Regions from separate parts of the Sphingopyxis sp. MG genome, predicted to be linked through region 1. Evidence: riboswitches for the same ligand, from Rfam matches in the RefSeq annotation. Region 1 holds a riboswitch; each other region holds the start of a gene.
What was found. A riboswitch is a leader RNA that binds a small molecule or an ion and turns the genes downstream of it on or off. The one in region 1 is predicted to bind cobalamin.
Positions count from the first base shown of each region.

Region 1 (10,234 bases):
CGCGATGCAGATTCGCGCGCTTTCCGACAATTGCAGGATCGGGCGCGGCTCGTGGCCCAGCGGCGGCCCGTAGCGCGGCGCGTCGCGGCAGATGCGGCAGGCGCGAACGGCCTCGACGAGGCTTTCGAACGGCTCGTCCGCCTTCACCCCGTCCATTGCCGCCTTCCCTCCCCTTTGCCGATCGCCGAGTCGCGCGCCTGCGCCGCCCGCGCTATACGCCTTTTTCCGGCGCGGGGGCGGGATAGACGATCGAACCGTCGGACCGCGGGATCGCCCCGTGCGTCAGCCGCGCGGGCTCCGGGCCGCGCTCCATGATGTGCGCGACGGCGGCGCCCGACACGATCAGATAGTCGGCGACGATGCGGCGGTGGCAGCGCCACCAGACGGCTTCCGAGCACATGATCGCGCAGCGGCGCTCGCGGCCGACGTCGATCAGATGCGCCAATCCCTCTCGAAACGCGGCGCCGAGCGCATAGTCGGCATAATTGTGGAAGCTGGCGTTGGTCCAGAAGCCGTTGAGCGCGCGCGGCACCTCGCGCTCGCGTTTGCGCAGGCCGCCGAGCGCCGCGATGCGCTCCCACGACAGGCCGCGCGCCGCGAGCGCATCGGGCAGGACGTCCTCGTTGAACTGCGGGTTCGACCGCGATCGCGGCATCCGCCGGATATCGACGAGGTGACGGACGCCGGCGTCCGCGAGCAGCCCGGCGAATTCGTCGAACGAGCGGCTGGAATGACCGATGGTGAAGAAGGGGACGGCCTCAGCCATCTATGCGTTCGAGCGCGCCGCCCTTGTGCGCCGCGACATGGTCGGTCTTGTCGCTCTTGATCTCATATTGCGGATCGTCCTTCGACGCGCGGTGGGTGTGGCCCTTGTAGTCGAAGTCGGCGGTGTGCACCTTGATGATCTTTCCCGAGACATGGCCCGCCTCCGAATTCCAGCGAACATGGTCGCCGATCCTGAACCGCTTCGTCATCGCCTGCTCTCCTTTCCGCTTCGCCCCTTTCCATAGAGTCGCGGACCCGCGTCAAGGTTCCGTCGCTCCCGCACGCCCCTCCCCCGGCCGGGCGGAGCGTGCGGGAGCACGGCGTCAGAAGCGGGCGCGCAAGCCCGCGGAAACGGCGCGGCGCTCGACCGGGTAATAGATCGCCGATGCGGCGTCGGCGGCGATCACCGCGCTGACGTCGCCGATCGCCTTCTTGCCGGCGATGTTGCGGACGTCGACGAAGGCGTCGATCCCGTCGGCAATGCGCGCGCCGCCGGTCAGGCCGACCAGCGCATAGCCCGGCGTGCGCACCCGGTTGGCATAATCGGCCCACGGTCCCTGCGGCACCCATTCGAGCGTCGGCGCGACGTGCAGCGCCTCGCCGCCGATGCGGACCTCCGCCCGATAGACATGCCTCGGCACCACCGGCAGGCGATTGTCGCCGAACTGCGCGTCGCCCCGGAAGCGGAAGTCGCTGTAGGCATAGGTCTGGCGCAGCCGCAGCCAGGGTGCGAGGGTCAGCTCCAGCCCGGCCTCCACCCCCCGATGCAGCGTCCGGTCGGCGTTGAAGGTCGCGGCGGGGATGCTGCTGTTCACCGTATATTGCAGCATCTCGCCGGTGATCGCCGCGCGATACCAGGCGACGTCCCAACGCACCGGACCCATCGTTCCGCGCGTGCCGATCTCCGCCGTCCAGGCGCGCTGCGGCCGGATGTCGGCGATCAGCGCGCTGGCGGGCGGCATGCCGATCGACTGGAACACCTCCCCGAAACCGGGAAATTCGGCCGAGCGGCTGTAGTTGGCGAAGATCTGGACATGCTCCGCCGGTTCGACCAGCACGCCGAACTTGGGCGAAAAGGCGTCGAACGCGACGCGCCCGTCGCCGGCCGGGGTCGCCGAAAAGCCGACGCGCCGCTTGCGCATGCCATCGGCATAGACGCCCCCCGCGATCAGCGTCACTGGCGGCACCGGCCGCACGCGCAGTTCGCCATAGAGGCTCGCGGTCCGCGCCTCCTGATCGGCGTCGAGGGTCAGCGCGCCGCGCCGGCCGGCGACGTTGACGAACTGCCGCGCGTGGGTGCTGCCACGGCGAATCTCGCCCCCCAGCGTCACCTCGACCGGCCCCGCCGCATAGTCGATCCGCGCGAACCCGCCGACGTCGGTCGATTTCTGATCGATCAGCTGAAAGATCGGGTGAAAGAGCGATTTCGCGTTGACGAAACCCCCGACCTCGAGCGTCGCGGTGCCGAGGTCGAAGCGGGTGCGGTTCTGCAGGCGCAGCGAATCGATGTCGCGCCGCTGGTCGCCCGCGACGCTGCTCGCATTGGCGCCGCGCGGGGCGGTCAGCGCCTGCGCCTCGGTCAGCGCGCCCGGCAGTTGCTGGCGGATGCGGTTGATGCTCGCATAGAAGCGCGTCGCGACCCCGTCGCCGAGCGTCAGCCCGACATTGCCGTGGAAGCGCAGGCTGCGGCGCTGCGCATGGTCGCGGTCGCCGTCCGACGTGTCGGCGCTGACCGCGCCCCAGGCGTCGACCGGCCCGCTGGCGACGCCCGCCGAAACCAGGCCGCGAAGCAGGCCGAAGCTGCCGGCATCGCCGCGCAGATAGACGCCCTGGGCGGTGCGCCCGGTCGGGGTCACGCCGTTGATCGCGCCCCCCAGCGTTCCCGAACCGAAGCGCAGCGCATTGGCGCCGCGCCAGACTTCGAGATGGTCGAAGAAGATCGGCTCCAGCTCCTGAAAATCGCCATTGTCGTCGGCGAGGTTGATCGGCACCCCGTCCTGCAACAGCGTGACGCCGCGCATGTGGAAGCCGCGCGAGAGGCCCGAGCCACGGATCGCCAAGCGCACCTCCTGCCCATAGCGCGGCTGGAGGTAGACGCCGGGCGAGAAGGCGAGCGTATCGCGCAGCGACACGATCGTCTTGTCGGCATAATCCTGATGCGTGACGACGTCGGTGCCGCCGGGGGTCTGCGCCGCGCGCTGCTGCGCGGCGTCGGCGAGCGTCGGCGCGGTGACGATGATCGTCGCCTCCTCGGCGTGAGCGGCCGTGGAAAACAGCACCGGGGAAAAGGAAAGGACGAGGGCGAGCGCCGGCAGGGGCGCCGCACGGGTAACGGAACGGGTCATGGAAAATCCTTCGCTGAAAATCAGGCAAGGCCGGCGCGCGCGAAAGCGCGGCCGGCGATCGGTCTGAATCAGGCGAAGGCGGGCGGGCCGGTGCTGGGGGGAAGCGGCGAGGCGATGCCCGGCGCGAAGCCGAGCGAGGGGATCGCCGGCGGCGCGGGGTCGACCCGCACCGGCGCCGCGGGCAGCGCCGGGGCATCGGGCACGATCGGCGCCACCGCGAGCGCGCCCCACGGGCAATGCTGCTGCCCCTCTCCATCGGGATGATCGCCCGCGGTCTGGACCGGGATGGTCATCGTCCCGCCGGGGTTCGACGGGTCCGAACAGACGCGGACGGTGATCGACCCCCCGGCATCGGGCCCGATCATCCAGCCCGGCGCGACCAGCACCCGCGCGAGCAGCGCGAGAAGCACCGGCAGCAGCAGCCAGCCCGGTCGGCGGAAGGCGGAAAGATCGGCCACGCCGCGCTCCTAGTCCCGGCGGACGGTTCGGGCAAGCGCGCAGGCCCCGCAAAAGCCGATTGCCAAAATGCGCCGAGGCGCTATGGGCGGGCGCCGCAAGGGCAACCTTGCATTGATCGCGCCGGTGCCCCGATGGGGCTTAAAAGGGAACGCGGTAAGGGGGTCCGGCCGGACCTTCGAAACCGGGGCTGTCCCTGCAACTGTAAGCGGCGAGCGCGATGCACCGACCCGGTCCCCGACCGGGTCTGCCACTGGGGCGACCTGGGAAGGCGTGCATCAAGCGACGACCCGCGAGCCAGGAGACCTGCCGGCGTGGGTCGCTCAATGCCTCGGTCCAGGGAAAGGCCAGGGCACGGAGAACTCCGTCGAGCGACGACCCAGCGGCCGGGGCCGCTTCGGGGCACGAAATGCGGGCGCCTTGCGCCAGCCCGCCGCCCGTGCGCCGGTCGATCGCGCACGCGGCTCGGCAGGTCCCCGCCTTCGCTCTCGGCGCGTGGGGGACTCCCATGTTGAAATACGGCCTTTCCATCGTGGCGCTGGCGGCGACCTCGCCGGCGCTGGCCCAGACCGGCGATGCCGCCGCCGACCCGCGCCCCGGCGACGCGATCATCGTCACCGCCTCGCGTTCGGGCGAAGGGGTCCGGGCGGACCAGCTCGGCGCCTCGGTCACGGCGATCGACAGCGAAGCGCTCGAACAGCGCCAGACGCGCATCGTTTCCGACGTGCTGCGCGACGTGCCCGGCGTCGCGGTCAGCCGCACCGGCGGCCTCGGCGGCATGACCGATATCCGCATCCGCGGCAGCGAAGCCAATCACGTCCTCGTCCTGGTCGACGGCATCGAGGTCGCCGACCCCTATCAGGGCCAGTTCGATTTCGGCGGTCTGCTCGCCGACCCCGCCGCGCGGATCGAGGTGCTGCGCGGCCAGCAATCGTCGCTCTATGGCTCCGACGCGATCGGCGGCGTGATCCATTACATCACCCTGTCGGGGCGCGAGGCGCCGGGCCTGAGCGCCCGGATCGAGGGCGGGTCGTTCGGCACCGTCGCCGGCAGCGCCCGCGCCGCGGGCGCATCGGACAGCTTCGACTATGCGATCACCGGTACCTATTACGGCGCGAACGGCTATCCGACCGCGCGCGGCGGGGTGCGCGACGTCGGGATGCAGACGGTCGGCGCGAGCGCGAAGCTGGGTTGGACGCCGAGCGACGCCTTCCGGCTGAACGCCGTGCTGCGCTATGGCTTCAGCGACGCCGACAACAACGACAGCGAATATGACACGACGAGCCCGCGCTTCGGCTATATCGTCGACAGCCCCGGCGTCCATGTCGAGACCGAATCCTTCCATGCCCTGCTGGCGGCCGAACTGACCGCGCTCGACGGGCGCTGGGTGACCAGCCTGTCGGGGCAGCTTTCCGACACCGCGCGCCACGGCCGCTCCCCCTTCGGGTTGGACTATGGCAGCAAGGGACAGCGCTACAAGGGATCGCTGACCTCTAGCATCCGCTTCGGGACCGATGCGATCGCCCACCGGCTGACCGGTGCGGTCGATGTCGAGCGCGAGGCGTTCCGCACGCTGACGCCGGGCGCCTTTCAGGGAAAGCGCCACACCGACAATCTGGGGCTGGTCGCCCAATATGAGCTGACCGCGGGCGCGCTCTCGCTCGGCGCGTCGCTGCGCCACGACGACAACAACCGCTTCGACGATGCGACGACCTGGCGCGTCCAGGGCAGCTATCGCCTTCCGACCGGCACGCGCATCCGCGGCGCCTATGGCACCGGGGTCAAGAATCCGGGCTATTTCGAGCTGTTCGGCTATATCGACGGCCGCTACATCGGCAATCCCGACCTGAAACCCGAAAAGTCCGAGGGCTGGGAAGCGGGGATCGAGCAGAGCTTCGGCGCCGACGACTGGGCGACGATCGGGGCGACCTGGTTCGATTCGACGCTGAAGGACGAGATCTTCACCAACTATCCCGCGCCCGACTTCACCGCGACTCCGGCGAACCGCGCGACGACGAGCAAGCAGCACGGCATCGAGGCCTTCGCCAGCGCGCGGCCGCTGCCGCAGCTTCGCTTCGACCTCGCCTACAGCTGGATCAAGGCGCGCGAGAACGGCGCGCCCGAAGTGCGGCGACCGAAGCATATCGCCAGCTTCAACGCCACCGTGTCGAGCAGCGACCAGCGCTTTGCGGGGACGCTGACGCTGCGCTACAACGGCCGCACGACCGACCTCGCCTATATCAACCCCAGCTATGTCCCGGTCGTGGTCGCGATGAAGGACTATGTGCTCGTCAACCTTGGCGCCGATTACCGGGTGACCGACGCCATCTCGGTCTTCGGGCGCGTCGAGAATCTGCTCGGGGTCGACTATGAGGAAATTTTCAGCATCGCGACGCCGGGCCGGGCCGCCTATGGCGGCGTCCGCCTGCGCTTCTGAGGGAAGGAACGCGCTTGACGCCATACGCCGCCCTGCCCGCGCTCGCGCTGCTGCTCGCCGGCGGCGGCGCGCTGTGGGCGCAGCAGGGCGGCCGTACGGCACCAGCGGCGACGCCGCCGGCCGCGCCGCAGCGCGTCGTGTCGCTCAACCTGTGCGCCGACCAGTTGCTGCTCGCGCTTGCCGACCGCGACCGGATCGCCGGGCTGACGCGCAACGCGACCGATCCCGGCATGTCCGCGGCCGCCGCGGCGGCGCGCGGGCTGCCGCTGATCCGCAACGCCGCCGAACAGATACTGGTCGCGGCGCCCGACCTGATCGTCGGCATGCCCGCGAGCGGCAGCGCGGCGGTCGCGGCGCTGCCGCGCGGCAGCTTTCGGACGCTCGACCTGCCGACCGCCGACAGCTTCGACGTCATCCGCCGGACGATCCGCCTGACCGCGACCGCGCTCGGCGATCCGGCGCGCGGCGAAGCGCTGATCGCGCGGATGGAGCGCGACCTCGCCGGCGTGCCCCGCCCGGGGCGCGGCCGGGTCGCCGCCTATTACCAGCGGCGCGGCTACATGACCGGGACGGGGACGCTGATCGACGAGATGATGGGGCGCGTCGGGCTGGTCAATCTTGCCGCAAAGCTGGGCAAGCCGCCGCTGTCGCAGCTGAGCCTCGAGGAGATGGTGGCGGCGAACCCCGATTTCCTGATCGTCGAAAGCGCGAGCGACACCATCACCGATCAGGGCAGCGAGATGCTGCACCACCCCGCGCTTCGGGGCATTCCGCGGCTCAGCGTGCCGGAGGCGTGGACCGTTTGCGGCGGCCCCGCTTATGGGGCGGCCGTGCACCGCCTTGCCAGGCAGATCCAGCGCCACGACGGCGCGCGCCGATGACGATGCGCGAGGCCCGATCGCCCCGGCGGCTGACGCTGGCGCTGCTCGCGCTCGCATGCGGGGCGGCGGCGGCTTCGCTGTGCTTCGGCACCGTCGACCTGCCGCTCGCCCGCCTGTTTGCCGCCGCATCCGGCCGCGGCGATCATGTCGCGACCGTCATCCTCTTCGACCTGCGCCTGCCGCGCCTGCTGGTCGGGCTCGCGGTCGGCGCCATGCTCGGGCTCGCGGGGGCGGCGCTGCAAGGCTATCTGCGCAATCCCCTCGCCGAGCCGTCGGTGCTCGGCACCTCGAACGCCGCGGCGCTCGGCGCGGTCGCCGCGCTTTATTTCGGGCTCGCCAATCTTCACCCGGCGGCGCTGCCGCTGCTGTCGATCGTCGGTGCGCTGCTGTCGCTCGCGCTGCTCTTCGCGCTCGCCGGCCGCTCCGAAAGCCCGCTGACGCTGATCCTCGCCGGCATCGCCGTCGGCACCCTCGCGGGGGCGGGCATCAGCCTCGCACTCAACCTGTCGCCAAACCCCTTCGCGGCGATGGAGATCATGACTTGGCTGATGGGCAGCCTCGAAAATCGTTCGTTCGGCCATTTGTGGGCGGCGCTGCCGTGCATCGGCGCCGGGATGGCGCTGCTGCTGTGGAACGGGCGCGCGCTCGACGCGCTGACGCTGGGCGAGGACGGCGCGCAGGCGCTCGGCGTCGACCTCGCCCGCACGCGCCTGCGCCTGCTGCTCGGCACCGCGATCGGGGTCGGCGGCGCGGTCGCGGTGTCGGGCGCGATCGGCTTCGTCGGGCTGATCGTCCCGCATCTGATCCGCCCGCTGACCGACCGCAGCCCGTCGGCGATCCTGCTGCCCTCGGCGATCGGCGGCGCGGCGCTGCTGACGCTCGCCGATCTCGCGGTGCGGCTGATCGACACCACCAGCGAGCTCAAGCTGGGCGTCGTGACCGCCTTTCTGGGCGTGCCCGTCTTCCTGTTCCACCTGATGCGCGAGCGCCGGCTGTGGTGACGCTGACGCTCGATCATGTCGATGTCCGCCTCGGGCGGCGGCCCGTCGTGCGCGACGTCAGCGCAGCGCTGGCCGGGGGCACGCTCACCGGCATCGTCGGCCCCAATGGCGCGGGCAAGTCGACGCTGGCGCGCGCGCTGCTCGCGCTGGTGCCGAGCACCGGGCGCATCCGCATCGATGGCGCCGACGTCGCCGCGATGCCGCGCGCGACGCTCGCGCGATGCGCCGCCTATCTGCCGCAGGGCCAGACGCTCCACTGGCCGCTGACCGTCGAGCGGCTCGTCGGGCTCGGCCGCCTGCCGCACCTCGGCCCGATGTCGCGCCCGGGCGCCGCCGACCTCGCCGCGATCGAGCGCGCGATGACGCGCGCCGGGGTGCTCGACCTGCGGGACCGCGACGCGACCCATGTGTCGGGCGGCGAGCGCGCGCGCATCCTTCTGGCCCGCGCGCTGGCGGTCGAAGCGCCGATGCTGGTCGCCGACGAGCCGCTCGCCAGCCTCGATCCCGGCCACCAGATCGACGTCATGGACCTGCTGCGCGGCGAAGCGCACGGCGGCGGCCTCGTCATCGCGGTACTCCACGACCTGACCATGGCGGCGCGCTATTGCGACCGGCTGCTGCTGATCGACAAGGGCGCGATCGTTGCCGACGGTCCGCCCGCCGCGGTGCTGACGCGCGCGAATCTGCGCGCGGTCTATGGCATAGAGGCCGAGGTCGACCTTGGCGGCGCCTGGCCGACGATCACCGCGCTGGGGCGCAGCCGCGAATGAGCGGCGCGCTGATGCTGCAAGGCACGGGGTCGGACGTCGGCAAGTCGGTGCTCGTCGCCGGGCTGTGCCGCGCCTGGACCAACCGCGGCCTGCGCGTCCGCCCCTTCAAGCCGCAGAACATGTCGAACAACGCCGCGGTGACGGCCGACGGCGGAGAGATCGGCCGCGCGCAGGCGCTTCAGGCGCTCGCCTGCCGCGTCGAGCCGCACAGCGACATGAACCCGGTGCTGCTGAAGCCGCAGGCCGACCGCAGTTCGCAGTTGATCGTCCACGGCCGGGTGCGCGGCACGCTGGGCAGCAACAATTTCCGCGAAGCACGCGGCGCGCTGCTGGCCGATGTGATGCAGAGCCACGACCGGCTGCGCGCCGAATGCGATCTCCTGCTCGTCGAGGGCGCGGGGTCGCCCGCCGAGATCAATCTGCGCGCCGGCGACATCGCCAACATGGGCTTCGCCCGGGCGGCGGGGGTGCCGGTGGTGCTGGTCGGCGACATCGACCGCGGCGGCGTGATCGCATCGCTGGTCGGCACGCGCGCGGTGATCGACCCCGCCGATGCCGCGATGATCCGCGGCTTCCTGGTCAACAAGTTCCGCGGCGACCCCGCGCTGTTCGCGGACGGCTATCGCGCGGTCGAGGCGCGGACCGGGTGGCGCGGTTTCGGCATCGTTCCCTGGCTGCCCGCCGCCGCCCGCCTGCCGAGCGAAGATGCGGTGATCCTCGACCGGCGCTCCATGCCCGACAGCGGCCGCCGGATCGTCGCCTGCCCGATCCTGCCGCGCATCGCCAATTTCGACGACCTCGACCCGTTTCGGCTCGAACCCGGCATCGAGCTCGTCATGGTGCCGCCCGGGCGCCCGATCCCCGCCGAGGCCGCGATCGTCGTCCTGCCCGGATCGAAGGCGACGATCGCCGACCTCGCGGCGTTGCGCGCCGAAGGCTGGGACATCGACATCCGCGCGCATCATCGGCGCGGCGGCCTGATCGTCGGCCTGTGCGGCGGCTATCAGATGCTCGGCCGCCGCATCGCCGATCCGCACGGCATCGAGGGGGTGCCGTCGGAGGTCGACGGGCTCGGCCTGCTCGACGTGACGACCACCCTCTCCCCCGTGAAGGTCCTGCGCCGCGTCCGCGGCGAAGCGCTGGGCGTCCCGGTCGAGGGGTATGAGATGCACATGGGGGAGACGCGCGGCCCCGGCACCGCGGCGCCCTTCGCCAGGCTCGACGGAGGCGGCGCCGACGGCGCGATCGACCCGGGCGGAACGGTGATGGGAACCTATCTCCACGGCCTGTTCGCCGCGCCGGCGCTCCGCCGCGCGCTGCTCGCCCATATCGGGGTCGCGGCCCGCGCGCACGACCATGGCGCCGACGTCGATGCCGCGCTCGACGCGATCGCCGAAACGCTGTCGGACCATATCGACATCGACGGCCTGCTCCGCCTCGCGGCCAGCTGACGGACCGCGGTTAGGGTCAGTTGCTCGGCTTCGTCCAGCCGGCGCGATCAGACCGCGCCGGGGAAGGGGTTCTTGCCGCCCTCGGCGGTCCAGCGCTCCATTTCCTGCTCGAACACGTCGAGCGGCAC
Region 1 is NZ_CP026381.1:3,740,997-3,751,230, forward strand. Features, by position in the region: gene C3E99_RS17135 (uracil-DNA glycosylase family protein) at 1-156, opposite strand, end outside; gene C3E99_RS17140 (DUF488 domain-containing protein) at 212-766, opposite strand; gene C3E99_RS17145 (DUF2945 domain-containing protein) at 759-974, opposite strand; gene C3E99_RS17150 (TonB-dependent receptor family protein) at 1,089-3,110, opposite strand; gene C3E99_RS17155 (DUF2946 family protein) at 3,179-3,568, opposite strand; cobalamin riboswitch at 3,675-3,894, shown strand; gene C3E99_RS17160 (TonB-dependent receptor plug domain-containing protein) at 4,075-6,003, shown strand; gene C3E99_RS17165 (ABC transporter substrate-binding protein) at 6,018-6,884, shown strand; gene C3E99_RS17170 (FecCD family ABC transporter permease) at 6,887-7,885, shown strand; gene C3E99_RS17175 (ABC transporter ATP-binding protein) at 7,879-8,655, shown strand; gene C3E99_RS17180 (cobyric acid synthase) at 8,652-10,106, shown strand; gene C3E99_RS17185 (DUF885 domain-containing protein) at 10,154-10,234, opposite strand, start outside.

Region 2 (10,234 bases), 1.7 Mb from region 1:
GCGGCGTCCGCATCGAGCGCGGCCAGGCGCGCGGCGACGGCGGGATCGTGGATGCGGGGCGAGGTCGCCCGGGCGACCGCGGCCATCCGCGACGCCGAAAAGGCGGCGAAGGCGGCATCCTCGCCTTCGTTCAACGCCCTGGCGAGCGCGGCGAGTTCCTCGATCTTTTGCGTCGCGAAGGCCAGCCATTGCGCGATTTCGGGATCGAGCGCGGTTTCGAGCGCCAGATCGACCGGGACGTGGAGCAGCGAACAGGATGGCGCGAGGATCAGGTCGCGCGTCGCCGCCAGTTCCTTGAGCCGCCAGTAAAGGTCGGAAAGGTTGGCGCGCCAGATGTTGCGGCCGTCGACGATGCCGAGCGACAGCAGGACGTGCGACCGCACCTTGTCGAGTGCCGGGCCGAGCTGTTCGGGCGCGCGGACGAGGTCGAGGTGGAGGCCGTGGACGGGCAGTTCGGCAGCGAGATCGAGATTGTCGCCGAGACCGCCGAAATAGGGGGTGAGCATCAGGCGTGGCCCCGCCGTCGCGAGCCGCGCATAGGCGCGCTCGAACGCGGCGCGCTGCGCATCGTCGAGATCGAGGACGAGGCAGGGCTCGTCGATCTGCACCCACTCGGCGCCCTGTTTCGTCAGCCGCGCGAGAATCTCGGCATAGGTGTCGAGCAGCGCGGGAAGCAGGGCGAGCGGTTCGACCGCCTTGCCCTTGGCGAGCATCAGGTAGCTGACCGGGCCGAGCAGCACCGGGCGCGTCTGATACCCCAGCGCCTTCGCTTCGTCATATTCGTCGAAGATCTTCGTCGAAGCGATGCGGAAGGTCTGGCCGGCGGTGAGTTCGGGGACGAGGAAATGATAGTTGGTGTCGAACCATTTGGTCATCTCCTGCGCGGTCGTATCGGCGGCGTGGCCGCACCCGGCGTGCATCGGATCGCCCTGCGCGCCGCGCGCCATCGCGAAATAGAGATCGGTATCGACCGTCTCGCCGTCCCAGTCGTAGCGCGCGGGGACGGCGCCGATCAGCGCCGAGGTGTCGAGCACATGGTCGTAGAGCGAAAAATCGTTCGACGGCAGGATGTCGGCCCCCAGCGCCTTCTGCCGCGCCCAATGGGCGACGCGCAGGCCAGCGGCTGCGGCGTGCAGGTCGGCGAGGGTCGATTTGTCCGACCAGTAGGATTCGAGCGCGACCTTGAGTTCGCGGCGAAGGCCGATGCGGGGAAAGCCTAAAGTGGCGACGCTGACAGTCATTTCGAGCACCTTGCAGGGGGCAAGGGCGACGGACAGACGCGAACGCACGATATCCCGCGTCCGCAGGGCAAGGGTCGGACGCAGCCATGCATGCGGCCTGACCGGGCACCCCGCCGGAGGACGTATCTGACGAGGCAGGTCTCCTGGCTCGCGGGTCGCCGCAGCGGTCTGGCCTTCCCGGTTCCTTGCCGAACCAGTGGCATGATCGACCGCCGCTCGCCGCTTACAGTTGCGGGGGCAGCGCCGGTTTTGCACCGGCTTCCCATCTTCGCTCCGCCCCGGATGCCCGGCGCGAAGAACCTCGACAGCATGCAGAATAGGCGCCGCGACGATCCTGTCAAGCACTATATAAAGAAATCTTTATATGTGTTTCGCGGCGTGGTGATTGCCCCTATCCTAAAAGGCAGTCGCCAGCAGCGCGGCGGTGGCGGCCGCGATCGCCAGCAGGAGCGCGATCTTCGGGCCGTGCGAGGCGAGAATATGGGTCCGCCGGCGATCGAAGGGCGGCCCTTCGACCGCATGAGAAAGCTCGGGTTCGGGCCGCGTGCGCGCCGCGAAGGCGGGCGGCGATGCGAGGGCGGGGCCGCTGATCCCGCTGGCGAGCGCCAGCTTCTCGAACGCCACCGCCATCTTCTCGCGGTCGAGGTGCCGGTCGATCGCCTCGCGCTCGGGGTCGGGATCGGGCGGCGGCGGCAGGCTTGCGACCCTGCGCTCGATTTCGCGGTCGAGCGCGTGGAGGCGGTCGATCGCCTCGACGATCCGCTGCCGGTCGCTGCTGGCGAGCGCCAGTTCGAGACGGGTCAGCGACAGCGCGCTCGCGCGGCAATATTGCAGGCTCCAGAACAGGTCGCTGCTTCCCCCGTCGGCGGGGAGCGGCCCGGCGGGCGCGACGGACGCGCTCGGGCCGCTGGCGGACGGGGCCTGGGATGCGTTCACGGGTCCTTCTCCTTCGCCGCCCCCCGGCTGCGCGCATCGGCTTAGGACCAAATGCGCGCACCGCGAAACGCCGATCGGGCCAGTCGTGACCGGGATGCGGCGGACGGGAGAGGGAAGGGGTGCGCGGAGGCCGGGGCGGCCCGCGCCGCCCCGGCCTCCGCGACCGGATCAGATCGCGTTCGCCGCCGACAGGATCGCGCGCACGCTGGCGGTCGCGACATCGGTGTCGAGACCGCAGCCGAACAGGCTGCGGCCGTCGGGGGTGCGGCATTCGACATAAGCGGCGGCCTGCACGTTGCTGCCCTGGCCGATCGCATGTTCCGAATAATCGACGATGTCCATCGCCGGGCCGCCCGATTCGGCCAGCGCGGCGACGACGCTCGACATCAGGCCGTTGCCGCGGCCGCTGATGCTGCGCTCGGCGCCGTCGATGGTCAGCTTGCCGGCGAAGATGCGGTCGGCGCCGCTCTGGCTTTCCGCCCAGCTCACGAGCTGGAAGCGCTTGCCGTCCGCCGCCAGATAATGCCCCTCGAAGGCGGTCCAGATGTCGTCGGCGGTCAGCTCGCGGCTCGTCTGGTCCGCCACCGCCTGGACGATGTGGCTGAAGCTCGTCTGCATCTTCTTCGGCAGCTTCAGCCCCTTGTCCTGTTCGAGCACCCAGGCGACGCCGCCCTTGCCCGACTGGCTGTTGACGCGGATCACCGCTTCGTAGCTGCGCCCCAGGTCGGCGGGGTCGATCGGCAGGTAAGGGACTTCCCACTTGTCGTCGTTCTGCCGCTCGCGCGCCGCGAACCCCTTCTTGATCGCGTCCTGGTGGCTGCCCGAAAAGGCGGTGTAGACCAGCTCGCCGCCATAGGGGTGGCGCGGGTGGACAGGCAACTGGTTGCAATATTCGACCGTCTGGATGACCTGATCGATGTCGGAGAAGTCCAGTTCGGGGTCGACGCCCTGCGTGTACATGTTGAGCGCGATGGTGACGAGGCAGGTGTTGCCGGTGCGCTCGCCGTTTCCGAACAGGCAGCCCTCGACGCGGTCGGCGCCCGCGAGCAGGCCGAGTTCGGCCGCCGCGACCCCGGTGCCGCGGTCGTTGTGCGTGTGCAGGCTGATCAGCGCGCGGTCGCGGTTCGGCAGATGCTTGCAGAAATATTCGATCTGGTCGGCGTAGATGTTCGGCGTCGCCGCCTCGACCGTCGCGGGCAGGTTGAGGATGATCGGCTTGTCCGCCGTCGGCTGGAGCACGTCCATCACCGCGGCGCAGCATTCGATGCTGAAATCGATCTCCGCGGTCGAGAAGGTCTCGGGGCTGTATTCGAAGCGCCAGTCGGTGCCGGGCAGGCGCGCGGCATTGTCGCGCAGCTGCTTCGCGCCGTCGATGGCGATCTGTTTGATCTCGGGCATCTCCATGCCGAAGACGATGCGGCGCCACGCGGGGCTGACCGCGTTGTAAAGGTGGACGATCGCGGTCTTCGCGCCCGCCAGGCTGTCGAAGCTGGTGCGGATCAGGTCGGCGCGCGCCTGCGTCAGCACCTGTGGCGTGACGTCGTCGGGGATGCGGCCCGAGCGGACGAGGTTCTGGATATAATCGAAATCGGTCGCGCCCGAAGCGGGGAAGCCGACCTCGATCTCCTTGAGCCCGCATTTGACGAGCAGGTCGAAGAAGCGCGTCTTCTTTTCGGCGTCCATCGGGTCGATCAGCGCCTGGTTGCCGTCGCGCAGATCGGTCGAGAGCCAGATCGGGGCCTTGGTGATCGTGCGGGCGGGCCACTGGCGGTTTTCCAGTGGGACCTGCGGAAAGGGTCGGTACTTGGCCGAGGGGTCGCGGAGCATGGGCATGGGTTGGCTTCTTCTGCTTGTGTGGATTCGGATGCTGTGTCGTCAGGCCCTTGAGCGCGTGGCCCGCCGCGAAAGGCGCAGGCCGAAAGTCACGCCCAAGGGCGTGTAAGTCGCAGAAGAAGGAGGCCGCGCATGCGCATCGCCCGCGCTCATGACCAAAAAGCGCGGGCTTGGCAAGAGGGCGGCCGCAAAAAGTGCGGTGGGAAGGCGCCTACTGCTTCTCGAACGCCGCGTGAATCTTCAGCTCGACACGGTCGCTGACCAGCGGGATGCCATAGAGGATGCCAAAGTCGCTGCGGCGAATCTCGCCCTCCGCCTCGAAGCCGACGGTTTCCTTCTTGCTGCCGGGATTGGTGCCCGCGCCGTGGAAATCGACATCGAGCGTCACCGGCCGGGTCACGCCGTTGAGCGTGAGGTTGCCCGTCACCTTCGCCTCGTCGCCATCGTCGTCGAGGACGACGCGGGTCGACACGAAACGCGCGTCGGCGGGATCGGGGCCGAAGAAATCGGGCTTGGCGCCGTCCTTGCCGGCACGAAGCAGATGGCCGGTCAGCCCGGCGCTTGCCGTCGTCACCTTCGACACCGGGATCGTCACGTCGACCTTCGCGGCCGCCGGGTTGGCGGGATCGAGGACGAGCGTGCCGGTCACGTCGCCGAAAATCCCCTGATATTTGCTGAAGCCGAAATGATCGACCTCCCACACGACGATCGTGTGACCGGGGTCGGCGGCATAGGTTCCGGCGGCGACGCGGCTCCTGTCGGGCGCGCCGGGCACGGCGGGGCCGCCCTGCGCAAGGACGACCGGGACCGCGACGACGGCGAGCGCGAGAGCGGCGAAGGGAAGGGTATGGCGCATGGGGGGGCTCCTGTTCCGAGAGCGGCGAGGCTAGGCGAGAGGGCGGCGCGGCGTCAATGTCGTCGCGGCGAAACGCACGGTTTCCGGACTGTGGGGTCTATGGGTGCGTCGCGCGCCGCGCCTCGAACCATTCGCGCAGCGCGGCGGCGGCGCAGCCCGTGAAGCCGTAGCTGCCGACCGGCGAACAGCTGTTCGGCCGGGTGGCGCGGGCGATCGTCTCATAACCCTCGACCTGCGATGCCCAGCTGCCGCCGCCGACCGGGGCGTCGTCCTTGATCTCCTCGCGCAATTCCTTGGGGACGCGGTAGCGATCGGATTCGGGCTGCTGCGCGCAGACGACGATCTCGTCGCCCTGCGCCTCGGGACAGGGTTCGTCGCCATAGGTATAGAGGATCGAGGTCTTTTGCGGCGGCTGCGCCGACTGCGCGAGGCTTTCCTCCTCCTGCGCAAGCGCCGGAACCGCGGAGGCGAGGGCCGCGAGACAAGTCAGAAGAGCGGCTTTTCCTGTCATTCCGGATCGCGTTCCCGATGTCGTGGCCTGCGACGATGGACGGCCGCAGATGAACCCAGGCCGAACTGCGGCCTGTGGATTCGGAGTTCGGCACGGTTTCTCGCTTTTATCGCCCTGAATTCTCCCTTCGTCACCCTGAACTTGGTTGGGACATATACCCTTCAGGCAAGTCAGGCGCTGTTCCCCGGCGAAAGCCGGGGTCCAACTGGCGCAGCGCGGCTTCGCATGGACCCCCGCTTTCGCCGGGGAACAATTATCTGTCGAAAAGGGGTAATGGCCAACCTGTTTCAGAGCCTGCCCCGGACCCGATCCGGGGGTCCATGGTCTGCCCTCGAATGGAAGGCGGCGCAAAAGGGGGGAGGCCGGCCATGGATGCTGAAACAAGTTGGCGTTTATACCCCTGAGACAGGGACGCTGGTGATCCCCGGCGAAAGCCGGGGTCCACGTGGGGCAGCGCTGTGCCATCTGGACCCCGGCTTTCGCCGGGGAACGCTCACCTGTCGGAAGGGGATAATTGCGAAACAAGTTCAGCATGACGAACGGATGGGGCAGCGCGCCAAAACCTGAATCCTCACACGCCATAGAGGCGCTTCCCCCTTCCTGGAGAATGCTTGAGCGGACGCTCCACCACTTACGGCGATGGATCGAGATCGAGCGATGCGGCGATCGCGTTCCAGACCTGCGCGAGTTCGCCGGGCGCGATGCAATAGGGCGGCATGACATAGATGCTGTTGCCGAGCGGGCGGAGCAGGACGCCGCGTTCGCGATAGAAAGCGATCAGGCGCGGCGCGAGCGTCGACAGATAGCCGCCGTCGGGGACGCGGACGTCGAGCGCGGCGATGGTGCCCAGCCGGCGCGGGTTCGCGATGCGCGCATCGCTGGCCAGCAGCGCCAAATGCGCCGCCTGCGCCTCGGCGAGCGCATCGATCCGCGCCTGCACCGGCTCGTCGCGCCAGATGGCGAGATTGGCGACCGCCGCGGCGCAGGCGATCGGGTTCGCGGTATAGCTCGACGAATGATAGAAGGTCTTCGCGCGGTCGGTCGAATAATGCGCTTCGAAGATCGGTTCGATGCACAGCGTCACCGCGAGCGGCATCGCGCCGCCGGTCAGCCCTTTCGACAGGCAGACGATGTCGGGGATCACCCCCGCCTGGTCGCAGGCGAAGCGGGTGCCGGTGCGGCCCCAGCCGGTCATCACCTCGTCGGCGATGAACAGGACGCCGTGACGGGCGCAGATCGCGCGCATCTCCGCGAGCACCCATGCGGGGTAGATCAGCATGCCGCCGGCGCCGAGGATCAGCGGTTCGACGATGAAGGCGGCGGGCTTTTCGGCGCAGGCGGCTTCGAGCGCGTCGAGCGCCGCCTGTTCGCGTCCCCCGGCGGGGAAGGGAATGGTGCCGACGTCGAAGAGCAAAGGCTGCCACGCCCGGTTGTAGACGCCGCGCTCGCCGACCGACATCGCGCCGATCGTGTCGCCGTGATAGCTGTGCTCCATCACCAGGATGCGGCTGCGCGCCTCGCCGATGTTGAACCAGTAACCGAGCGCCATTTTCAGCGCGACCTCGACGCTGGTCGAACCCGAATCCGAAAAGAAGACGCGGGTCAGCGGATCGGGGGTGATGCGGACCAGTTCGGCGGCGAGCGCTTCGGCCGGCTCGTGCGTCCAGCCTGCGAAGATGAGCTGGTCGAGCTTCTCGCTCTGCGCCCGGATCGCGGTCATGATGCGCGGATGCGCGTGACCGTGGGTGGTGACCCACCACGAGGAGATGGCGTCGATCCAGCTGTTGCCCTGCGCGTCGTAAAGGCGCGCGCCCTCGGCCCGGTCGATCAGCGGTATCGGCTCACCGAGCCCGTGCTGGGTGAAGGGATGCCAGATGGGTGACATAAGTGCGACCTCTCTTATCGCTCGTGCTGAGCTTGTCGAAGCACCGTTCTTCCTTCTGGCGCCGGATGGAAAAAAGGACAGCCCCCTTCGACTGCCTTGCAGGCGCTCAGGACAGGCTTCGACAGGCTCAGGGCGAGCGGCTTCTGGTTTCAGGTGAAGCCGGCGAGATCGAAGTTGGCGGCGAAGGCTTGCGCCAGCGTCTCGTCCGTCAGCGGATCGAGGCGGGGAAGGCGGCCCAAACGGCGGACGCCGCCAATTTTCGCGACGATCGCCTCGCTGTCCTCGACGGCGTCGCCGACGAAGGCGATGCCGTGGATCGGGACGCCGCGCGCGCGCAGCGCCTCGATCGTCAGCAGGCTGTGGTTGATCGTGCCGAGACCCGTGCGCGCGCAGACGATGACCGGAATCCGCCAGCGCGCGAACAGATCGGCATAGAGAAGCGTGCGCGTGACCGGGACGAGGACGCCGCCCGCGCCCTCGACGATCAGGTCGCCCGCGGGCGGGGTCAGCGCATCCGGATCGATCACGACGCCGTCGATCTCGGCCGCGAGGTGGGGGGAGGCGGGGGTGACGAGGCGATACGCCTCGGGCCGGACCGGCACCCCGGCCAGCCGCGCGACGACCTCGCTGTCGGTTTCGTCTTCGAGCCCCGACTGGATCGGTTTCCAATAGGCGGTGCCGAGCGCCCCCGCCAGCGCGGCGGTGAAGACGGTCTTGCCGATACCCGTGTCGGTGCCGGTCACGACGAAGCGCGGCATCAGGCGGCCGCCATCGCGTCGGCAAGCGCGCCGGTCATCGCGTCGATATCGCTTTCGGCGACGTTGAGCGTGATCGCGATGCGCAGGCGCGCGGTGCCCTGCGGCACGGTCGGCGGGCGGATGCCGCGGACGTCGAAGCCCGCGGCCTGCAACGCGCCGGCGACGCGCATCGCGCGGGCGTTGTCGCCGATCACGACGGGAAGGATCTGGCTGCCGCTCGCGGGCAGGCCGAGCGCGGCAAGGCGCGCCTCGGCATGGCGGACGAGCGCGTGAAGGCGCGCGGGCCGCTCGGGCTCGGTCGCCACGATCTCCAGCGCCTGGCGGACGAGCCACGCCATCAGCGGTGACGGCGCGGTGGAGAAGATGAAGGGGCGGCCCCGGTTGACGAGGAAATCGCGGACGATCTGCGGCCCGCAAAGCAGCGCCCCCTCGCAGCCGAGCGCCTTGCCGCAGGTGTGCAGCGTGATGAGCCTTTCGCGGGACGCAAGGCCGTGCGCGAGGCCCTGTCCGGCAGGACCGAAGACGCCGGTCGCGTGCGCCTCGTCGACCACCAGCACCGCGTCGTGGCGCGCGGCGACGATCGCGAGGTCGGCGAGCGGCGCCGTGTCGCCGTCCATGCTGTAGAGGCTTTCGACCGCGATCCACGGCGTGCCGGTGCCGCCCGCCTTGCGCCACGCGACGACGGCGTCGTCGAAGGCCTGCGCGTCATTGTGCGCGGCGGCACGGATGTCCGCGCGGCCGAGCTTCATGCCGTCGTGCGCGCTCGCGTGGATCAATTCGTCGTGGACGATCAGGTCGCCGCGCTGCGGCAGCGTCGCGAACAGCGCGGCGTTGGCGGCGAAGCCGGTGGGAAAGAACAGCGCCGCCTCGCTGCCATAGTGGCGCGCGGCATGGGTTTCGAGCGCTTCATGTTCCGCATGATTGCCGCGCAGCAGGCGCGAGCCGCCCGAGCCGGCGGGAAGACCGCGCGCTATGCCCTGAGAGAGCGCGTCGCGCAGCGCGGCGGAGCCGGCGAGACCGAGATAATCGTTCGAGGCGAAATCGATCCCGGCGCGCGGGACGAGGGTGCGGCGGCGGTCTTCGGCCGCGAGCGCAGCGAGATCGGCGCGGTGGGCGTGGAAGGGCTGCCTCATCATTTCCCTCCGTTCGTCATTGCGAGCGGAGCGAAGCAATCTCCAGCTATCGACCATGTGCGAAGTCGATGGCTGGAGATTGCTTCGTCGCTACGCTCCTCGCAATGACGAGGTTCCGTCGCTGTCCGGCGCGGTCAGTTGACCGCCTTGTCGACCAGCTTGTTCTTCGCGATCCACGGCATCATCGCGCGCAGCGCGGCGCCGGTCTGTTCGATCGGATGCGCGGCGGCGGCCTTGCGGCTGGCCTTCAGTTCGGGCTGTCCGGCCTGGTTGTCGAGGACGAAATCCTTGACGAAGCGGCCCGAGGTGATGTCGGCGAGGACGCGCTTCATCTCGGCCTTGGTCTCGTCGGTGATGATGCGCGGGCCGGTCTTGATGTCGCCATATTCGGCGGTGTTCGAGATCGAATAGCGCATGTTCGCGATGCCGCCTTCATAGAGGAGGTCGACGATCAGCTTGGTTTCGTGGAGGCATTCGAAATAGGCCATTTCGGGGGCATAGCCCGCCTCGACCAGCGTTTCGAACCCCGCCTGGATCAGGTGGGTGATGCCGCCGCACAGCACCGCCTGCTCGCCGAACAGGTCGGTTTCGCATTCTTCCTTGAACGTCGTCTCGATGATGCCGCTGCGCCCGCCGCCGACCGCCGAGGCGTAGCTGAGCGCGAGCGCCTTGGCGTGGCCGTTGCCCGCATTGCCGCTGGCTTCCTGCGCGACCGCGATCAGGCAGGGGACGCCGCCGCCCTTCTGATATTCGCTGCGCACCGTGTGGCCGGGGCCCTTGGGCGCGACCATGAAGACGTCGATGTCGGGGCGCGCCTCGATCAGGCCGAAATGGATGTTGAGGCCGTGCGCGAAGGCGAGCGCGGCGCCGGGCTTCAGATTGTCGGCAAGGTCGTCATAATAGATTTTCGCCTGATGCTCGTCGGGGGCGGCGATCATGATGACGTCGGCCCACTGGGCGGCTTCCTTGTTCGACAGCACCCGGAAGCCCGCGCCTTCGGCCTTCTTCGCGGTCGCCGAACCGGGGCGCAGCGCGATCGCGACCTCCTTGACTCCGCTGTCGCGCAGGTTCTGCGCGTGGG
Region 2 is NZ_CP026381.1:1,261,907-1,272,140, forward strand. Features, by position in the region: gene metE (5-methyltetrahydropteroyltriglutamate--homocysteine S-methyltransferase) at 1-1,241, opposite strand, end outside; cobalamin riboswitch at 1,358-1,560, opposite strand; gene C3E99_RS05795 (hypothetical protein) at 1,638-2,177, opposite strand; gene leuA (2-isopropylmalate synthase) at 2,346-4,010, opposite strand; gene C3E99_RS05805 (YceI family protein) at 4,222-4,866, opposite strand; gene C3E99_RS05810 (hypothetical protein) at 4,964-5,377, opposite strand; gene C3E99_RS05815 (adenosylmethionine--8-amino-7-oxononanoate transaminase) at 6,009-7,262, opposite strand; gene bioD (dethiobiotin synthase) at 7,412-8,020, opposite strand; gene C3E99_RS05825 (8-amino-7-oxononanoate synthase) at 8,020-9,156, opposite strand; gene ilvC (ketol-acid reductoisomerase) at 9,288-10,234, opposite strand, start outside.
Region 2: another riboswitch for cobalamin. It lies ahead of metE (5-methyltetrahydropteroyltriglutamate--homocysteine S-methyltransferase); the one in region 1 lies ahead of C3E99_RS17160 (TonB-dependent receptor plug domain-containing protein).

Region 3 (10,234 bases), 940 kb from region 1:
AGGCGGCATGATGCTCGATCGCGGCTTCGGCCTACCTGCGATTGCGACAATCGCCGCGATGCCTTTGCTGATGGCCGGACTTCTGGTCGCAATCGCAGCCGGCATACACCGACGCGGAAATGCATGAGCATGAAAATTGGCATTGTCGAAGCAAGCCCACGCGATTGAACGAGAGCTGCGGTGCTGCGATGGGCGGCCCGCCGACGCATGTTGCCGTTGCATTATTCGCCGCATTCGAAAGGCGCGCAAGCGACCTCTCGTTCATTCTGGCTGATGGACGCAAGTCCATGCGCATCCCTTCATGCGGCGCACTATTTCAGGCGCTGCGGAAGGCCAGCGAATATCATCTGCACCTCCTGGACAGCCGCAGCGACGGCCTGGTTCGTCCGACCGGCTTCGTCGCGGAAGCGCCGCGCCAGTGCGTTGTCCGGCACGATCCCGAGGCCGACCTCGTTGGCGACGAGGATGAGCTGGCCCCCGAACCGCCCAATGGCTTCGCAAAGCTCGCGCGTCGCGGCTTCGCAATCGGCCTCTGCCAGCATAAGGTTGGATATCCAGATGGTGAGGCAATCGACCAGGACGACGGCGTCCGCATCATCGGCGGCGTCGAGCGCGGCGGCGAGATCATGCGGCGCCTCGACCGTTCGCCATCGTTCGTCCCTGTCCGCCCGGTGGCGCGCGATACGGTCGCGCATCTCCGCGTCATGGGCTTCCGCCGTGGCGATGAAGATGTGCCGGCCCGCGATCGCTTCGGCGCGCGCCTGCGCGTATCGGCTCTTTCCCGATCGCGCGCCGCCCAGCACGAAAAGGCTTCGTCCGGTCATGCGCTCCCCTTCCCCCTTCCCGCCGGCGCGAGCAAGCCGCCGACATCGCCATGCCGCGCATCGACGTCGGCATGATAGTCGCGACCGCTCGCCGTGACCCCGATGCGGCCCAGCAGCGCGTGGCGCAGGTCGACGGAGGCGAAGGGACCGTGCAGACAGGAACCCAGCACCGATTTATCGACGTCGGACCCGGTCGCTTGCAGCATCACAGCGCCCATTCGGCACCCCCCACGAGAAGCCAGAGCAGCGCGCAGGCGCCGAGGTAGAGACGCAGCGCCCGGCGGATGTCGAGGCTCGACGGCGCGCGCGCTCCGTCGCCGATCCAGGGCTTGTCGTGCAGGACGCCGTCATAGGCGATCGGGCCCGCGAGACGAAGCCCGAGCGCGCCCGCCATGGCGGCCTCCGGCCATCCGGCGTTGGGCGAGGCGTGCTTGCCGGCGTCGCGCCGCAGGATGCGCCAGCCGCCCCCGCCCGCGAGGCAGATCAGCAGCGCCGACAGGCGGGCGGGGACGAGGTTGAGCAGGTCGTCGGCGCGCGCCGCCGCCCAGCCGAAGGCGCGCCAGCGTTCCTCGCGGTGGCCGATCAGGCTGTCGGCGGTGTTGACCGCCTTATAGGTCCAGACCCCCGGCAGCCCCAGGAACAGCAGCCAGACGGCGGGTGCGGTCACGCCGTCGCAAAAGCTTTCCGCAAGGCTTTCGATGGCGGCGCGCGAGATGCCGCTTTCGTCGAGCGCGGCGGTATCGCGGCCGACGATCGCGCCCACGGCGACGCGGGCGGCGGGCAGGCCTTCGCTATCGAGAGCGTCGGCGACGGCGCGGACATGGTCGAACAGGCTGCGCTGCGCGATCGCCGGCCAGGCGAGCAGCGCCACGGCCGCCCACCCGAACGCACCCAGCCGTTCGAGCAGCAGCGACTGGACGAGCCAGGCCGTCCCGCCGACCAGCCCAGCCAGTAGCAGGACGGTCAGCAGCCCCAGCAGGCGGCGCGTACCGAAGCGTCGTTCCGGTCCGTTCCAACGCCTCTCGGCGGCGTCGATCAGCCGCGCGAACCATCCGACCGGATGCCCGGCCAGCCGATAGAGGGTGCGCGGCCAACCCAGCGCGGCGTCGAGCCCCAGCGCCGCCAATGTGACCGGATCAGCCATCGGCGAGGGCGGCCTTCAGCCGCAGGAATGCTGCGTCGTCCCCCGGAAGACCGAAGCGCAGCCATTGCGGCTGGTCCGCAAAGGGCCGTGTCAAGATGGCGCGGCGCGCCAGCCGTTCGAACAAGGCGCGCGCGTCGGCGGTTTCGACCAGCCGGAACAGCGGGCATGCGCCGACCGGCGTATATCCGGCCCCCCGCAACAGCGCATCGAGCGCGGCTGCCTGCTTCGGCAGGCGGCGGCGCGTGGCGGCGATCCAGTCCGCGTCGGCGTAGGCGGCGGCGCCAATGGCCACGGCGGCGGCGGACACCGGCCAGGCGCCGAGCAGGGCGCGCAGATCGCGCAGGAACGGCTCCGGCCCCAGCACGAAGCCGAGCCGCACCCCGGCCAGCCCGAAGAATTTCCCGAAGGAGCGGAAGAGGATCAGGCGCGCATCGTCGCCCACCGCCGGCGCGAGGCTCAGCGCGGGATCGACATCGGCGAAGGCTTCGTCGACCAGCAGCCAGCCCGCCCCGCTCCGACTCGCGAGCAGGTCGCGAAGCGTCGCGGGCGTGACGGTCCGGCCGTCGGGATTGTTGGGATTGGCGAGGATTATGCTGCCGCCATGCCGCCCGATCGCGTCTGGACCCGTGGCCATCGCGGCCGGGATCATCTCGCCGTGCGTGCGATAGCCGGGTGCGGCGTATCGGGCCTCGCCGCCGATCAGCGCGCCGACCAGGCGGAGGCCGATCTCGGTTCCCGGGACGGCGCAGACGTGGCGCGCGGCGACGCCGAAACAGGAGGCCGCCACGGCCTCCAGCCCGGCGATGGCGCCGCGTTCGGGAAGGCGCCGCCAGTCGACGTCGACGCGCTCCGTATCGGGCCAGGGGTTGGGGTTGATCCCCGTCGACAGATCGATCCAGGGATCGCCGCCCGAGCCGAACCGGCGCTTCGCGGCCGACAGGTCACCGCCGTGCCATGTCCACGGCTCGCTCATGCGACTTGCAGCCACAGCAGCGCTGCGAACAGCGACAGGCTTTCGGTCACTTCGATTCCGGCGCCATGGCCGTCGCCCGACACGCCGCCGATCGCGCGGCGCAGCCACCACCCCCAGCCGAGCAGGAAGAGGGGTGTAGCGAGAAGCGCGGGCGACGAGCAGGAAGCCGCCGCAAGCAGCACGCCCCACAGCAGGAGATCGCCGATGCGGACGGCGCCGCGAAAGCGAGAACCCAGCCCCGCGTGAAGATCTGGCAGCCACCGCGACCAGACGAGCGGCCCCGTTCGCGCCGCGAAGGGGACGAGGGCGATGGCGAGGAAGGCCTGCGCCTCGATCAGGGCATGGAGCAGAACCAGCTTGGCGACCAGTTGCAGGACGATCGCGACGACCGCGAAGCTGCCGACATGGGGATCGGACAGGACGGCGATCATGCGGTCGCGATCCTTGTGCGCCGCGCCGCGCGCATCGGCGATGTCGCCCAGCCCGTCGAGATGAAGCGCCCCGGTGACGCCCACCCACAGGAGCAGCGCGAGCAAGGCTCCCGACCAGCCGTCCAGCCTGCCGCCGCCCCATGCGGCCGCGGCGACGATCGCGCCGACGAGGAGCCCGACCGCCGGAAACCAGCGCATCGAGGCCGCGAATTCCGCGCTGGAAACGGCGGCCAGGCGCGGCGTCGGCAGCCTCGTCAGGAACTGGACGGCGATCAGCAGCCCCTTCATGGGCGCAGAGCCGTGATCTGCGCGACCGGCGCGTCGCCGGGCCACAGGCGCAGCGAGACGAGGACGCCATATGGCAGGTCGAACGACCATATCGAACGCCGTTCGAAGCCGCAGAGACCGTGCAGCGCCGCGCGGATCGCGCCGCCGTGCGTGACGATGAGCGTGGGGGCCGGTTCCAACTCGGCGACGGCGCGCGACACGCGCGCGACGAGCGCCGACCAGCGTTCGCCGCCCGGCGGCGGGTTGGCGTCGGGATCGTCCCAGAAACGGGCCATCGCCTCGCGGTCGATCTCTTCGGTCGCCCGGCCGTCCCACGCGCCGAAATCGATTTCGCGCCAGCGGGGGTCGACGGCGAGCGGCCGGCCGATGGCCGCTCCGATTGCTTCGCCCGCCAGCCGGCAGCGCCGCAGGTCCGACGCGATCAGCCGTTCGGCGCCGACGGTGCGCGCCTGCGCGACGCAGGCGGCGATTCCTTCCATGGTCGGCGCGCTGTCGGTCCGGCCCAGCAGCAGCCCCGGTCGCTCGGGCGCGCCATGGCGCAGCAAATGGAGCGCGAAGCCGGTCATAGCGATGCCGACACCGCGGCCTCGGCAAAGGTCGCCATCCGGTCGTGCGCGGCGAGTGCCGCGCGGACGACCCCGGCCGCCACCGCCGCCCCGCTCCCTTCGCCGAGCCGCATCCCGAGCGACAGCAGCGGATCGAGCCCAAGCTTTTCGAGCAGCAGCACATGGCCGGGCTCGGCCGAGCAATGGCCCGCGATGCAATGGTCGGCGATCACCGGATTGTCCGCCGCCAGCGGCGCGATCGCCGCGCAGCAGATGAAGCCGTCGAGAAGGACGGGAACGCCCAATTGCCGCGCCCGCACCGCCGCGCCGGCGATCGCCGCCGTCTCGCGGCCGCCGACGCGGCGCAGCGTCTCGAACGCCGAACGCCCGGCATGGGCATGGACGGCGACCGCGCGCTCGACCACCTTGGCCTTGCGCGCCACGCCCTGAGTATCGACGCCCGTGCCGGGGCCGACCCAGTCGGCGGCCGTGCCGCCGAAGCTGCGCGCGCATAGCGCGGCGGCAGCGGTCGAATTGGCGATCCCCATTTCACCCAGCACGATCATGTCGATCCCCTCGTCAACGACCGCCGCCCCGGCGTTGAGCGCGTCGAGGCATTCGGCCGGAGTCATCGCGGGTGCGGCGGTGAAGTCGGCTGTCGGTCGGTCGAGGTCGAGCGCGACGATCTGCAATTCCAGTCCGGCAGTAGTCGACAGCGCGTTGATCGCCGCGCCGCCCGCCTCAAAATTGGCGACCATCTGGGCCGTGACGGTTGAGGGAAAAGCGCTGACGCCGTGCACGGCGACGCCGTGATTGCCGGCGAAGATCACGGCGCGCGCGCGGTCGAGGCGCGGGCGCGCGCGCGACTGCCAGCCGGCGAAGAAGATGGCGATGTCTTCCAGCCGCCCCAGCGATCCGGCGGGCTTGGTCAGCGTCATCTGGCGCGCGCGGGCAGCCTCTTGCGCTTCGTCATCGATATTGCGCGGACGCGCCAGCGCGACCTCGAAATCCGCGATCGAGGCAAAGGCGGTCATTCGGCGACGAATCCCGGCGGCGGAACGCGGACGAGGAAATGTCCCTTCACGCCTTCCGGCCAGTCGGCATAGGCGACGCGGCCTTCGGCGCTGGCGGCATGATGCACGGCATAGTCGAGAATTGCGCGCGCCGCCGCGTCGTCCGGCGTGAAGCGGCCGAGCACATAGCCGACCTTTCCCGGCGCACGGATATGGACCGCGCAATATTCCTTGCAGGCGAACAGGCAGGGCATTTCTTCCACCGCGATCCGCGCATAGGCGGGCTCGCTGCGGGCAAGTCCGCGCAGCAGCCCGGCGAGCCGCGCCCCGCCGCGCACGCCCTCTTCATCCTCGCGCGCATCCTCGCCGTGACGGCAGGTGTTGCACACGATGACAGAGGGGCCGTCGGCGGCGGGGCGAAGCATCGTCACGCGGCCTGCGGTCTCGACACGTTCGCGGGCGCGTCGAGGCTGAAGCCCGCGCGCGTCAGCAGGGCCTGCGCCGCCAGCAGTCCGGCGAAGATCGCGCCATAGCGCACGAACTGGCGCAGCAGCACTTCGCCCGAAAAGGCCGACCAGCCATGGTCGAGCAGTGCCACCCAAGCGAGAATGCCGAGTTTGAAGCCGACGAAGGCGGCGGTGTAGCTGGCACTCATCCGCACGGCCGCTGGGAGGCTGCGCATCGAGCGCGCAACGGCCTCCGCCGACAGCAACGAGACGACCGCCGCCATGCCGAGCGCGAACGGCCACGCCGGGTTGCCCGTCTGATGCATGAAATAGGTCACGGCCTGCGCAGCGAACCAGGCAACGAACATCAGCATCAGTCCGATGCGACGCGGCACGTGCGTCGCGGCCAGCGCGGCCAGCGACGGAAAGGGCGTTGCACAGGCGAGAATCATCGAGGCGATGGTGCTCACCCCGGCCATGGTGCCGACCCAGACATTGCGTGCGAGAGCGGTAGAAGGCGTCTTCATATTCTTCTCCTCTGGCTGAAAATTCGGGCGCATCAGAAGCGTCCCCGGAAACCGGCGTAGATGGCGCGGCCTAGTGTGCCGTAACGGTAGGCCGTCATATAATTCTCATCGAAGATGTTCTCGGCACGCGCGAAGAAGCGGACATTCTCCGACAATCTGAATTCGGCGCGCAGGTCGATAAGCGTGTAATCGTCGAGGACGATGCTGTTCGACGCATTGTCGAAGCTCTTGCCGGACCAGCGCAGTGCCGCTCCGACGTCGAGACCGAAGGGCAGAGCGTAGCCGACCGACGCATTGGCCGCGTGGCGCGGACGGCGCGGCAGGTCCCTGCCGAAATTGGTCGCGCCCGGCGAACGATCCTCGGCCACGATCCAGCTATAATTGCCGTCGAGCGTCAGCGCGCCCAGCGTCAGCGCCGCCGTCGCCTCGATCCCATGCGCCTCGCCGCGCGCGACATTGGAATAATAGCCCGAACGGCGCGTGGAATCGCCAGGGACCAAGCAGAGCGGATTGGGCGTGGTGGGCGAGCAGGAATTGAAGATGATCTGCCCGGTCGTGATGCGATCGAACCAGACCCCGCCAACCGTCAGAGCGCGGCCGAACAATTGCTGCTCGATCCCTGCTTCCCAGCCATGCGCTTCCTCCGGGTCGAGCGCGACATTCCCATATTCGCTGAACATCTGATACAGCGTCGGCGCCTTGAAGCCTTCGCCATAGCTCGCGCGCAGGATGGTCCCGGTCGGCAGCCGCCAGACACCGCCCGCCGCAAACAGTGTCTGCCCGCCGAAACGGTCGTGATCGTCATGGCGGACGCCGCCGTTGATCGTCAGCCCGTTCAGGGGCTCGACGCTGAGCTGGCCATAAAGGCTCGTCACGTCCGCCTTGCCGATCGCGAAGTCGGGAAGGGGCGTCGCCAGCGAACCCGAAGGCGAGCGGCTGCGGAACCTCGACCGTTCATTCTCGACGCCAAAGACCGCGCTGACGCCGCGCGTGACATCGATATTGCCCTGATATTCCCAGCGGCGATTCTCTCCCTTGGCCTGAAGGCTGACGGGGCGGGCGCGCAGCGGCCCGTAATTGCTGCGATCGGTGTCGGTGTAGGAATAGGAAATCCGGTTGCGGAAACGCCCGTCCAACAGGTCGAAGTTGGCGCCGGCATAGCTCACGAATTCCTCGTTGAGCGCGTAGTCCGGCGTATCGCCGCTCGTCGAATCGAGATTGACGCGCGCCGTGGAATAATAGCCGCGCACTTCGACGCTGAGGTTCGAAGCAAGCGCCAGTTCGGCGCGGCCCGTCACGCTGCGGTTGCGATAGCCGTCGCGCTCGCCGCCGCCAAAGGCTGGGGCGATCGCCGAAATGCCGTCGGTGGTGAAGCTCTGGCCGCCGATGCGCCAGTTCAGCGGTCCCGTGCGGCCGCCGATCGCGGCGCGCGCGCTGACCGTGTTGCGCGATCCGGCCTCGATGTCGAAGCTGCCTTCCAGCGGTTTTTCGGGGATGGCCGTGACGATATTGACAACGCCGCCGATCGCCTGGCTGCCCCACAGGATCGACTGCGGACCACGCAGGATTTCGATCCGCTCCATGTCGCCGACCAGCAGGTTGGCGAAATTATAGCCGCCGCCGGCGGCCGCCGGATCGTTGAGCTTCACGCCATCGATCACGACAACGGTATGATCGGACTCGGCGCCGCGGATGCGGAGCGATGTCGCGGTGCCATAGCCGCCGTTGCGCGAGACGGTGATGCCGGGCGTGCGCAACAGCAACTCGGTCGCGCCGATATCCTGCGACCGGTCGATCGCCGTCTTGTCGAGCACGGTTATCGTCGACGGCACCTCGTCGAGTGCGAGCGGCGAGCGCGTCGCGGTGACGACGATGCTGTCCTCTTCGGACGTCGCGGCGGCGTTAGCGGCTTCTGCGGCCGATACGGGAAAGCCGGCTGCAAATGCCGCCAGTGAAATGGAACTTCGAACAATAACACGGAACATAGGGTACCCCATCGACAAGACCATTCGGTCGCTGGGTCGATGGCGGCCCACCCTGATAGGCGAACGACATCGGCCCGCGCAGCCGCGCGGTCACCTTTGTCGTCTGTCGGGTTCACCCCCGTCCGCCCGGCACACCCTGTCCGCGCGAAAGACGACGGCGACGGGCAGGTCTCCTGGCTCGCGGGTCGACGCCGGTCCGGGCCGCCTTCTCAGGACCGATGGTCCCAATGGCATATGGCCCGATGGCTCTCCGCTTACAGTTGCAGGGGCAGCAGGGGTTTCGCACCCCATTCCCTTTCAATCCCCTTTCGGGGAACCTGTCGCGGCCCGCTCGTTAGGCAAATCGCGTCAGGCGATCAAGTGAAAGAAGCTGCCCGTCACAGGACCGGCGCGATGGCCGGCGGGGCCGAGATCGCGACCTGCCGCGTCGGCGAGCCGGGCGAAGGGGGTGCCTTCGTTCGTCGATGTGATGGTCGCATGATGATATTCATGCCCCCACAGCGGCGTTTCGGCATCGGCGAAGCGCGTCGGCGCGAACAGCCGCGCCTGCCGATAGCCGAGCGACATCTTCCTTTTCGCGAAGCTGGTATCGACCGGCAGCAGCCCCGCCATCGGATGTACGATGCCGTCCGCATCCTCGGTGCTGCGGCCGAGCAGCATATAGCCGCCGCACTCGCCATGCACCGGCGCGCGCGCCGCGAAGGCGCGCAACCCCGCCATGAAGCGCGCATTGCTGGCAAGCCTGCCCGCGTGCAGTTCGGGATAGCCGCCGGGCAGCCAGCAGGCGTCGCAGTCCATCGGCGGCGCCTCGTCGGCGAGCGGCGAGAAGCTGCAAATCTCCGCGCCCGCATCGCGCCACCACGACGCCAGATGCGGATAGAAGAAGGCGAAGGCATCGTCGGCGGCGAGGGCGATGCGCTGCCCCGGCGGACGCAGGCGCGGTCGGACGGATGAGGCCGGAGAGGTCGCACGCGCCGCCGCGCGGATCGCGGCGAGGTCGCAATCGCGCGCGACGATGGCCGCGACGGCGTCGATCCGCTCGTCCAACGCGCCGTCTTCGCGCGCCTGCACCAGCCCGAGGTGGCGCGAGGCGACCGCCAGCGCTGGATCGCGGCGGATCATGCCGAACAGCGGCAGGTCGAGCGCGTCGAATCCTTCGGCGATCATCGCGGCGTGACGGTCGCTCGCAACGCGGTTGACGATGACCCCCGCCACCGGCGGCGCGCCGGGAAAGGTCGCGAGGCCATGCGCGACTGCCGCGACGCTCTGGCCCGCGCCCTCGGCATCGACGACGAGCAGGACCGGCCAACCCGTCAGCCGCGCGACCTCGGCCGCCGTACTGCTCCGGCCCGCGCCATCGAACAACCCCATCGCGGCTTCGGCAACAACCAGATCGGCGCCGCAGGCCGCCTGCGCCGCCAGCCCCTTCAGCATCGCCGGCGTCATCGCGAAGCCGTCGAGATTGACCGATGATCGCCCGGTCGCCACGGCGTGAAAGCCGGGGTCGATATAGTCGGGTCCGCATTTTGCCGCAGCGACGCCGAGTCCTTCGCGCAGGAAGGCGCGCTGCAGCCCGATCGCGACGAGCGTCTTGCCCGCCCCCGAGCGCGGCGCCGCGACCAGCAGGCCCGGCGCGAATTGGCCGCTCAAAACTCGATGCCCCGCTGCGCCTTCACGCCCGACCGGAACGGGTGCTTCACCTGCACCATCTCGGTGACGAGGTCGGCGGCTTCGATCAGCGCCTCGGGCGCATTGCGGCCGGTGACGATGACATGTTTCATCGCGCCCCGATCGAGCAGGCCCGCGATCACCTCGTCGACGGGCAGATATTCGTAGCGCAATACGATGTTGAGTTCGTCGGCGACAACCATCGCGATGTCGGGATCGGCGATCATCCGCTTCGCCTCGTCCCATCCGGCGCGCGCCCAGGCGATGTCGCGCGCACGGTCCTGCGTGTCCCAGGTGAAGCCTTCGCCCATCACCTTGTGCTCGACCTGCCCGGGAAAGGCCGAATAGACAGCCTTCTCGCCAGTCGCCCAACCGCCCTTGATGAACTGG
Region 3 is NZ_CP026381.1:2,804,113-2,814,346, forward strand. Features, by position in the region: gene C3E99_RS12890 (MFS transporter) at 1-127, shown strand, start outside; gene cobU (bifunctional adenosylcobinamide kinase/adenosylcobinamide-phosphate guanylyltransferase) at 312-824, opposite strand; gene C3E99_RS12900 (hypothetical protein) at 821-1,030, opposite strand; gene cbiB (adenosylcobinamide-phosphate synthase CbiB) at 1,030-1,968, opposite strand; gene C3E99_RS12910 (aminotransferase class I/II-fold pyridoxal phosphate-dependent enzyme) at 1,961-2,941, opposite strand; gene C3E99_RS12915 (adenosylcobinamide-GDP ribazoletransferase) at 2,938-3,660, opposite strand; gene C3E99_RS12920 (histidine phosphatase family protein) at 3,657-4,226, opposite strand; gene cobT (nicotinate-nucleotide--dimethylbenzimidazole phosphoribosyltransferase) at 4,223-5,239, opposite strand; gene C3E99_RS12930 (DUF1636 domain-containing protein) at 5,236-5,643, opposite strand; gene C3E99_RS12935 (hypothetical protein) at 5,646-6,191, opposite strand; gene C3E99_RS12940 (TonB-dependent receptor plug domain-containing protein) at 6,224-8,176, opposite strand; cobalamin riboswitch at 8,323-8,512, opposite strand; gene C3E99_RS12945 (cobyrinate a,c-diamide synthase) at 8,525-9,826, opposite strand; gene cobO (cob(I)yrinic acid a,c-diamide adenosyltransferase) at 9,823-10,234, opposite strand, start outside.
Region 3: another riboswitch for cobalamin. It lies ahead of C3E99_RS12940 (TonB-dependent receptor plug domain-containing protein); the one in region 1 lies ahead of C3E99_RS17160 (TonB-dependent receptor plug domain-containing protein).